DNA from 2 places in the Sedimentisphaera cyanobacteriorum genome. Region 1 is predicted to be linked to the other one. Evidence: riboswitches for the same ligand, from Rfam matches in the RefSeq annotation. Region 1 holds a riboswitch; the other holds the start of a gene.
What was found. Region 1 has a riboswitch for cobalamin ahead of L21SP3_RS03635 (hypothetical protein). Riboswitches for the same ligand answer to the same signal wherever they lie in the genome.
Positions count from the first base shown of each region.

Region 1 (5,126 bases):
TTTTTGTCTATCTTTTTTGAATCGGCAGCCAAACCTGCCAGTTCTGAAACGAGCTGTTTGATTTCCTGATGGGCTGTTTGAGCCTTGTTTTTCAGCTCATTAATTCTCTGCTCTCTGCTTACATCCCTGTCTATATTTCGACGCTCGGGAACCGCCCTTCTGCGGGGATTGTCGAAGCGATCTGCCGCTTGAAGGTTATTATAAGACACGAAAGAAAATATCACTGCGATTAAAACAGTTAATCTGATTTTCATTTATTACCCCTTTTTCCCTCGTATTATGCAAAATATTAGAATCCACTTGCCGGCATTTTAACATTGAATAAAAAAACTGCAAAGATTTAATTGTTTTTTAACGTCGTGCGCTTAAGATTTTCAAACTGGGATATGCCGAAAGCACCGAGGAATTATATAGATTTCAAAAGGCCAATTTATGGAAATTAAAAGCCTAAATGACATTAAAAACTGGGCAGAAAATTATATAAAAAGCTTTTACTGCGACGATAATTTCATAAACGAAAAGACAAGGCTAAAACATATTCACACCTACAAAGTAGCAGAGATAATCCGGGGGCTAGCAGAAAAACTCGGATTAGATAATCAGCAGATACTCCTCGCTGAGGCGATAGGTCTGCTTCACGATATAGGCAGGTTTCGTCAAATACAGCTTTACCGCACCTTTCAGGACAGAGACAGCGAAAGCCATTCTCTGCTCGGAGTGAAAGTTATAAAAGAGCTCGGAGTTTTAGACGGAATAGAACAGGAGAAAAGGGAAATTATTTTGGAATCAGTTAAGCACCACAGCGATATGGATGTAAGGCTCTCGCCCGGACTGCCTGCCTTAACTGACATTTATGTCCGATTGATTCGAGATGCAGACAAACTCGATATATGCAGGGTAATCAAAGAAACGCATAAAAAACTTATAAACTCAAATTACAGCGAGAATTTTCTGGTTACCCTCGGAATAAGCAGAAGCGAGGTAACAGACGATTACACCGAAGATGTGCTTCAGGATGTAATCCAGCGAAGACAGGCAGACTACAACAAAGTACAAACTCTAACAGACAGAAAGCTCCTGCAGCTGTGCTGGGTTTACGATTTAAACTTCAGGCAAACATTAGAACTTATGGTAGACGAGGGTTACTTGCAGTTCTTTTTCGATATCCTCCCTCACACTCCCGGCACAATGCAGGCCAAGGAGTCTGTTGCTGAGTATATAGAAAGCAAAGTTTCGGGACTCAGCTCAAGACTTTCGCTAAACAGCGGTGAAACAGGCTCTATTATCAATGCAGATTAAGCATATTTGCTAATTACGAACAAGATTTTTCAGGATGCGTAATTTGATTGTTGTTTTGTTGGGGCTGCTTAGGCAGCGCAAAATTTAACTTTTTTGAATTTAAATAATTAATTGCGAGGTAAAAGAATGAAACGCAGTTTATTTGCAGCAGTTTTAGTTTCGCTGATTGTCCCTTTTTCGGCATTTTCAGCCGGCATGACCGACTCGTTCAGCAAGGTTGTTGAAAAAGTTAATCCGGCAGTGGTTTTTATTGAGGTTACTCAGGAACGTGAAGTGGTAAGCTCACCGTTCAAGGAATTCGACTGGATACCTTGGGATAGAGGACAGAGAGAAGCACCCGAAAAAGAGAAGCAGATCATCAAAGGCAGCGGCAGCGGAGCGATAATAGACGCTGAAAAAGGCTATGTACTCACTGCTGCGCATGTAATCAAGGATGTAGATGCTGCAGTTGTACACCTGCCGGACGGCAGAGAATTTGATGCTATAGATTTTATATACGACACACAAACCGATGTTGGCGTAGTTCAGATTGACACAGAAGGCGAAGACCTGCCGGAAATTTCTTTTGGCGATTCTGACGAAGTGAAAGTTGGAGACTGGGTTCTCGCTATGGGCTCGCCTCTGGGCGAAACACTTGCAAATTCTGTATCGGCCGGGATAGTAAGCGGAAAGGGAAGAAAAAGCGGCATCCTCGGCAAGCTGGGCATTGAAAACTTCATCCAGACCGATGCGGTTATCAACAAAGGAAACAGCGGAGGCCCGCTTGTTAATACAAAAGGCAAGATCATAGGAATCAATTCAAACATCATCTCAAGAACAGGCTTTAATGCAGGGCTCGGCTTTGCGGTACCGAGCAACATTGCCTCGGATGTGGTAGAAAAACTCATCACAGAAGGCGTAATCGTGCGCGGCTGGCTTGGGGTAACAGTATCTCCGCTGGATGCGATAGAAGATGAGGAAATGCTGGAAGATATCCCCGAACGCATCATGGACAGAGGCGGGGCATATATAGTTGATGTGTTAGATGATGGCCCTGCTGACGAGGGAGATATGGAAGCCGGCGATATAGTGCTTTCTATCAACGGCGAAGAGATTAAAGATGCAAGCGAGCTAATTGAGATTATCAGCTCTATGGAGCCGGAAACTGAAGTTGAGATTCAAATCTTAAGAGACGGCGAAAAAGAAGAGCTGGAAGTTGTCCTCGGGATACGCCCGGGCACAGGACGTCAGGACGGAAAAGGCGTAGTTACCGGCAAAGACAGAGAAACCGAATCGTTCAAGAAAATCGGAATCGCTATTGAAAAATACAACGAACAGGGCGAGGAAGACTTCTCCGATGGTGCTGTGGTTAGATACGTCCGTCCGGACTCAATCGCTGAGCAGTTCGGAATTGAAGTGGGCGATCGGATTATGGAAGTAAACGGAAAGAACTTCGATGAAGCCGAAGATTTCCAGGAACTCATTGAAGACGCTGACCTTGAGGACGGGATACTGCTGAATGTAGTAACCAAGAAAGGCAAGGAAAGAAAAGTTTACCTCAAGGAATTCTAACAGAAATTGATTATGAAGCCCATAAGACGCATCGGTTTGAAGCTGATGCGTCTTTTTCTTATTAATCCTTGACATAGCTAAAAAATAATCTAAACTCCAAGCAGTCTTTGAAAATTGAAAATGTGCAATAGTTTAAGGGAACGCAGTGAAAAACTGCGACGGACGCGCCGCTGTGAGCGTTTCGGGTTGCCCGAAGACTGCTTCATTAAGCCACTGCCAAAGGCGGGAAGGCGAAGCAGTTATACGCAAGTCAGAAAACCTTTCTATTGCTTTAATGCTTGTTCTCGCGTTACAGGACAGAGGCATATTAAAACATTATGTGAAAATTGTTTTTAATAAGGCCTTGTTCTCTTTGCGGGAGCAGGGCCTTTTTTATTAACTTTTTCCATAAGGAACGTGTATCTATGAAAAATTTTATTGTAATGTTTTGTCTTTGTTTTGTTGGCGGAGTGCTTGCAGAAGACCCAAACACAGTTGTCTGTGATGAAATCATTGGAAGCGGAAACTCAATCTGCTACCTATCGATCGATTTCGATACAGACCTCAGCAATGATGATGTAACCTACGGCTATATGTTTGAAGCCGGCCAAAGCGTAACAGGGCTCGATGTGATCGATGCGTTAGCTGCTGAGGGTGTGATTGAATGTGATTACACAATTAGCACTTACGGCGCATTTATTACTCGATTCGCAGCGGGCGGAAGAGATTATGAGGCTGTCTGGGGCTCACAGGCTCAGCAATGGTGGGCATACTACACCTCCGAAGACGGGCAGAACTACTCCCAGAGCTTCACAGGAGCGGCTTCGAGAACGCTTTCCGACGGCGATTTCGACAAATGGGTTTATACAATCGAAGGCACAAGTGATTTCGGTATGTGGGTTACCGATACTAACGGAGATTTTGACGGGTCAACCTACAAAAAACCGGAGAATATTACAGGCAAACCGGCAAGCTCTTTCTTTGATTCATGGTCCGGACAAACTCGGCTGACGAAGGTTGTGGAAGCACCTTACGGCGAAAACACCCTGCTTTCTGTCAATGAAGGAGAGTATGCTGTCGTAAAATTTGACCACAAGGTTATGGACGACCCTTCAAACCCATACGGGAAAGATTTCATTCTTTTCGGGAACGCTTTCTACACCTGTGAGTCCGGCTGGGTGGATGATGACAGCGATATGTCTGAGTTTTATACAAGCGGGGGTATCTGGAGCGAAGAAATTACAGTTTCTGTAAGCAAAGACGGAGAGAACTGGTACACCTACAGCTCAGGCCCGTTTGCAGACGGAGAATTCCCCACACAGGGCTTTCACTGGGATCAGGACAAATACGACAGCGAAGGGTATGGCTGGACATCCATTGAGAAAGACTTCACTCAGCCAGTTGACCCATCAATCAAAGACACACTCCTCGACGGAAGCACTGTGGATATTGCAAGCATTATAGATGCTTACGGCACCAGCGGAGGCGGCACCGCATTCGACCTTCAGGAAAGCGGCTTTGACTGGATTAAGTATATAAAAATCGAAGGCAGCGGCGGCGAAATTGATGCAGTTGCTGATGTAACCTACTGCGGCGATGCTCAGCATCCTCAGCCTGCAGGCGATGTTACTGGAGACTGCCGGGTTAACATTGAAGATTTCGCTCAGATGGCAGCAGACTGGATGAGCTGCACTTGGGGCTGCCAAGACCTGCAATAAAAACTCAATTAACATATCTCAGGGAGCGGATACTTATCTGCTCCCTAATATTTATATGAACAGAAGACTAAAAAATCAGGGATTTACGCTCATCGAGCTTTTGACAGTAACAGCTGTTATCGGAATGCTGATTGCATTATTACTTCCAGCTCTGAACAAGGCAAGGCAGGAGGCTAAATCTTCTGTATGCAGGAACAAGCTCAGACAGATGTCCTTAGCTGCCAGCGCTTACAACAACACCTATGACGGCTATTTCCCCCCTGCTTACGACTTCAAGAAAACTGATTCCGGATTTTTAAACATAAACTGGGATTTCATAATAGAAAATTCAACCAAAATTAAACCCGGACTGCTGTGGATGGGAGAAAGTCAGCCCGAGATTCAGCAGTGCCCTTCATTCAAAGGAAATTCCAACACACCGTCAGACATATACACAGGCTACAATTACAATACAAGCTATATAGGCCGAGGGGCGAATGAAACAATAAGCAGACCGGCTAAAATTGAAGAAATAAGCCGCCCTTATCGTTGTGCTGTTTTTGGAGATGGTGAATTTTCCGGCGGGGCTAACAAGTTTAT
Region 1 covers NZ_CP019633.1:937,054-942,179, forward strand. The annotation lists gene L21SP3_RS03620 (hypothetical protein) at 1-254, opposite strand, end outside; gene L21SP3_RS03625 (HD domain-containing protein) at 433-1,299, shown strand; gene L21SP3_RS03630 (trypsin-like peptidase domain-containing protein) at 1,426-2,850, shown strand; cobalamin riboswitch at 2,949-3,131, shown strand; gene L21SP3_RS03635 (hypothetical protein) at 3,255-4,547, shown strand; gene L21SP3_RS03640 (type II secretion system protein) at 4,603-5,126, shown strand, end outside.

Region 2 (5,126 bases), 1.1 Mb from region 1:
CGAGTTAAGGCGTCAAATTCGTAATGGAGAGGTTTCCCTCCGTCAGTTGGAGCGGGAGACAGGTATTCACCGGCAGACCCTGCGTAAAATCCGGGACAACAGTGAGCCGCCGGGCTACCGGCGTACCAAGCCGGCTGGAAAGACCAAGATTGGTCCGTATCTGGGTCGCATCAAGGAGATCATTGACGCTGACAAGCAGATGCCTAAAAAGCAGCGTCACACAGCCAAGAAGATTTTAGAGACGCTGGAGTCTGAAGGATTTACCGGCAGTTACACGATCGTCAAAGATGCCGTCCGCCAGATTAAAAAGACTTCCCGGGAAGTGTTCATGCCACTGAGCCAGCGACCGGGCGAGGCGCAGGTGGATTTCGGCCATGCCCTGACCAGCTTCGACGGCACCCTGAAAAAAATCGTATTCTTTGTCATGACCATGGTTCATTCGGATGCGATGTTCGTAATGGCGTTTCCCCGTGAATGTACCGAAGCTTTTCTGGAGGCCCATGTACGGGCGTTTAAGTTCTTCGGCTGTGTTCCCAGGCGGATCATTTATGATAATACCCGTGTAGCTATTACAAAGATACTGAAACATCATAAACGCAAATATACCAGTGAGTTTAAGCGACTCATCAGTCATTACCTGTTCGAGCCTCACTTCTGTAACGTTCGAAGACCCAACGAGAAGGGTATTGTCGAAGGCAGTGTCAAGTATTCCAGGCTCAACTTCATGGTCCCCGTGCCGCAGGTTACCGATTACGATGACCTCAATCGGCTCTTGTATAACTGCTGCCAATCCGACCTGAAGCGTATCCTCCGCGGCAAACGTTCTCTCAGTAAAGAACAGTTGCTGGCCGAAGACCGTGTCGCAGCCATCGCGTTGCCGGATGACACGTTTGACTACCGCAAATCGGCATCGACATTTGCCAGCAGTGAATCACTTGTCCGTTATGACACCAACGATTATTCAGTCCCGGTAAGTTCAGCTCATCATCAGACGACGATCAAGGCGTCAGTCAGCTTTATCGAGGTCTATCAACAGGACCGGCTCATCGCCAGGCACCGTCGCTGCTGGGACCGAGAACGGCAGATATTCGATCCGATGCACTATTTAGAGCTTTTGGAACGCAAGCCGGGTTCCCTGGATCATGCTCGTCCTCTGGAGGATTGGTCGCTGCCGAGATGTTTTAACACGTATCGCCGATGTCTTGAGGCGAATCGTGAAAACGGCACCAGGGAATATATCCAGATATTGCTCTTGCTGAACAAATATTCAATCCGACAAATATCGAAAGCCATCTGCAAGGCCCTCAATCATCGGATCTACTGTTATTGTGCGGTGCAGCAGTTCCTGCTGACGGCTGAAGATTATGCCTTTACGACCTTCAGCCTTGCCGGGCGGGACCATCTTCGTCACATTGTGGTTCGTCAGACCTCAGTTGCCGATTATCGTTCACTGACACAGGGAGGCTGTCATGTCAAAAGAGCGTAAATCGACCGTGCTGCTGCAACATCATCTCAAGCAGTTGAAACTTCCGACCATGCTTAAAGAATATCCGCTGCTGGCCAAATCCTGCAGCCGGGAAAAATGTGATTACCCGACTTACCTGCTGCGGCTGTGCGAAAAAGAGGTTGCCGACCGGCAGCGGCGTGCGATGGACCGGCGAATCAAGGCAGCGAAGTTCCCGTTGCTCAAAACCATTGACAGCTTTGACTTTGCCTCACAGAAGTCCGTCAACGAACCGCTCGTCCGGGAGTTATTACGGTGCGAGTTCATTGATCAATATGAAAATGTATTACTGATCGGCAACAGCGGAACGGGCAAGACCCATCTGGCCACTGCACTGGGGTTCGCTGCCTGTTGTCAGGGCTGCAAAGTCCGATTCTTCGGATGCACGGCATTGGTGACACAGTTACTGGAAGCTCGGGAAGATCGGCAGTTGCAGCGAATGCTGACACAGCTCCAAAAACAGGACCTGCTGATCCTGGATGAACTGGGCTATGTGCCATTCAGCAAAGCCGGTTCTGAGTTGCTCTTTGAGGTCGTCAGCCGGGCTTACGAACGGCAGAGCCTGATCGTGACGACCAACCTTCCGTTCGAGAACTGGACTGAAGTGTGCGGCTCCGAGAGGCTCACCGGGGCGATGTTGGATCGGCTCACGCACCGGGTCCATATCATCGAGGCCAACGGTAGTAGTTATCGGCTTGATCAGAGCCGTAAACGCCTGGCAAAACAGCAGAAAAGAGCTGCCGAGAATTGAAGATTGACAGCCGGGGCGGTCCCGGCTATACAGAAATCAGGTGGTACAAAATTGCTCCGCCAGGTGGGACAATTTTACTCCGCCGTTTATAAGGCTGACTTCCTTAGATCTAAATAGCAGAACTTTATAGCATGATAAGCCAAATAACTGTTAAAATATAACACTATTTTGCCTTTTTATTTTTTATATTGACATCCTAAAGTTCAAGGCATATACTTCGACTTTGAGCTCTTTGGAAAATTTATCATGGATGGTAAAGTGTTTTGAGATAAAATACTTACAGGGAACGCGGTGAAAATCCGCGACGGTCGCGCCGCTGTGATCGTCCGACCCGGCATCAGCCGGGAACCCTGACAGCTTTATACCACTGTTCAAGTCGAATGGGAAGGTGTTGTCAGGCAGGATGAGAGTCAGAATACCTGTTACGATGAATTTAGTAAAGTTCTCGCGTAAAGAACAGCATTAAGCCGGATTATTGTAAATTAGTACATATAATATGGACAAAAGAAGGTTAAAAGCCGTTGCTCCTTACGCAGGAGCAGCGGCTTTTTTATTTGGAAATTTTGAAAGGTAAAATCGATTAAAACGTGAGAAAAAGTGAAAAATGAGGCGCCGACAGTGAGATGCCGACGCCCCTTGAGAGAAACCTGAATTGGCTTCCCATTACCAAACGCATTGTAAGTCAAATCAGGTAAAATTGCAATAATCTGCCTTGCGATCACCTCTCTTAGGAAAACTTTGGAAATCCCAACCAGGTTTTCGGTGCCTCATTACTGATTTCTCTCAACGCTTTGGATTGGAGGTGATGATGATGTAGATGGTCTGGTAATGATACTAAAGAATGAAAATGTAATTTAATGAACTAAAGAAAGATTAGGAGATGAAAACCATGAAGAAGTTAATTTGTTTAGCAGTTATTAGCTGCTGTTTTGTCACACCAGCAATTGCGACGCCGTACTATTTTGAAAGCGGTTCCGGCAAGGATGTCTGGGTGGATGTGGAAGGTTGGGCTGGCAGCGGGGCAAACGAGTCGATTCTGGTCGTGGACTGGAATATCTATTCAGGTCCCTACCAAACTGAATCGCACGCGTTCGGCTACCGCTGGGACGGCACGGCGTACGTATCGGATATGCTTGACGCATTGCACGATGACGGCGTATTCACCGTAAGCTCCGGTTATGGCGGGGCGTTCCTCAACGACATCGTTTACAACGACGGTGTCGATAACCATACGCACGCCGATCAAATAGGAAGCTGGAATCTTGCCAGCACGGACGATCCCTATGCACAGTGGGGTGCGATGAGTGGGGGTTGGACCACATTGGGTGACTGGGAGGCCAATCAGGCCGGATATGACCAGGAGTTGCTTGCGGATGGTCAGCTCGAAGGCATCAACGCGATTGATTGGTTCGGCGGGAACCCCAACGCATACTTCCTGGATGTGCCGATCGTTCCCGAGCCGGCGACGCTTGCTCTGCTGGGAATGGGCGGACTTTTGCTTAGAAGGAAAAGGCACGCTTAAGTTTTTGACGTATTTCTCGGCGGCGCAGTTTGAACGCTGCGCCGCCATTAAAAAAAACGGCAAACATATAAAAATGTATTTTTCTTTAACCAAAATAATGTAACAATAATTTAAAGTTCACAACGATATCGTGAAGGATTTTAAGATGAGATCAATTATATTTTCAGCATTTGCCGTCTTTATGGCGATCGGGCCTGTTGCGGGTACGGCACAGGCGGCGGATATATGGGCGGATAAGGTTGTCTTTAACTGGGATGGTATAACCGCAACGTACGCACCCGGCAGCGGCGACAATATGACGCACGGGCCTTTTCATTCCAGTGCGCTCTGGAACAGTCCGCTTGCCGTGCTGGGCAAACCCAATACGCTGGACAGAGATGATACCGTGTGGAACCCGCCGGGCGGCAATTTCCGCGAGATCAATATGGTCTGGCCGGCGTGGTCAAAAGGCACCAATGATTACTCACTTGACGGCACACCTTACAATTCGGCTTTGACATCGAATAACGGCTGCGGACTCAAAGGCGGAGCGGAGATCGTTGTCGAATTCGAAGAGATCATCGACAACAACTCGAACAATCCCTACGGAATCGATTTTATAGTCCACGGCAATCCATTTTTCGCAACGGGCATTATGGTCTATGAACATTCCAATATGGATACCTACACACTCTCGGCTTTTGGCGGCGGCGGGCCTTTTCCGGGCAGCGGAGCGGGCGCGGTCTTTTCGGAACCAGTAACGATCAGCGTCGCCCAGTCGCTCGACGGTCCGTGGTACACCTTTACATGGGCGCCGGGTGACATCGCTATTACAGCGGATAATTTCTTTCCCACCCAGCCCTATAAGTGGGACAGCGTTAATCACCAGTGGATTGGCGAGGAACTCGACTGGGCAAAACCGGTCAACCCGTGGATCGTCGGCTATTTCGGTAATCAGACAGTCGCCGATGCCATCAAACTCTACGCCGGTTCGGCAGGCGGTACGCCATTTGATCTTGACTGGCTGGTGGACGAAGATGAAAACCCCGTCTATCTCGAATGGGTAAAATATATCAAATTCAGCGACCCCGACAATTATCAGGGCGAGATCTGCGCCGCCGCCGATGTGGCACCGGTTAAACTCGGAGACGAGATGTCGGTTGCGTTCTTTAATCTCGAGGTAGGCCTGAGTCAGCTGGATTTCGTCGATCCAAATGATGATTCTAAAGAGCTTGTCAGGGTTTCGGTTTGGGATATGGACCCCGACAACCCGCTGACATTTCAAACGGGGGCAAGGAGCGATCTGTCGGAGTATCCCGGCGGGCCTGCAAAATTTCTGGCAGCGTATGATGTCAATGCGGCGGTAATTC
Region 2 covers NZ_CP019633.1:2,084,606-2,089,731, forward strand. The annotation lists gene istA (IS21 family transposase) at 1-1,486, shown strand, start outside; gene istB (IS21-like element helper ATPase IstB) at 1,470-2,255, shown strand; cobalamin riboswitch at 2,493-2,696, shown strand; gene L21SP3_RS08500 (PEP-CTERM sorting domain-containing protein) at 3,145-3,777, shown strand; gene L21SP3_RS08505 (hypothetical protein) at 3,923-5,126, shown strand, end outside.
Region 2: linked by a shared signal. The riboswitch ahead of L21SP3_RS08500 (PEP-CTERM sorting domain-containing protein) and the one ahead of L21SP3_RS03635 (hypothetical protein) in region 1 are both predicted to bind cobalamin.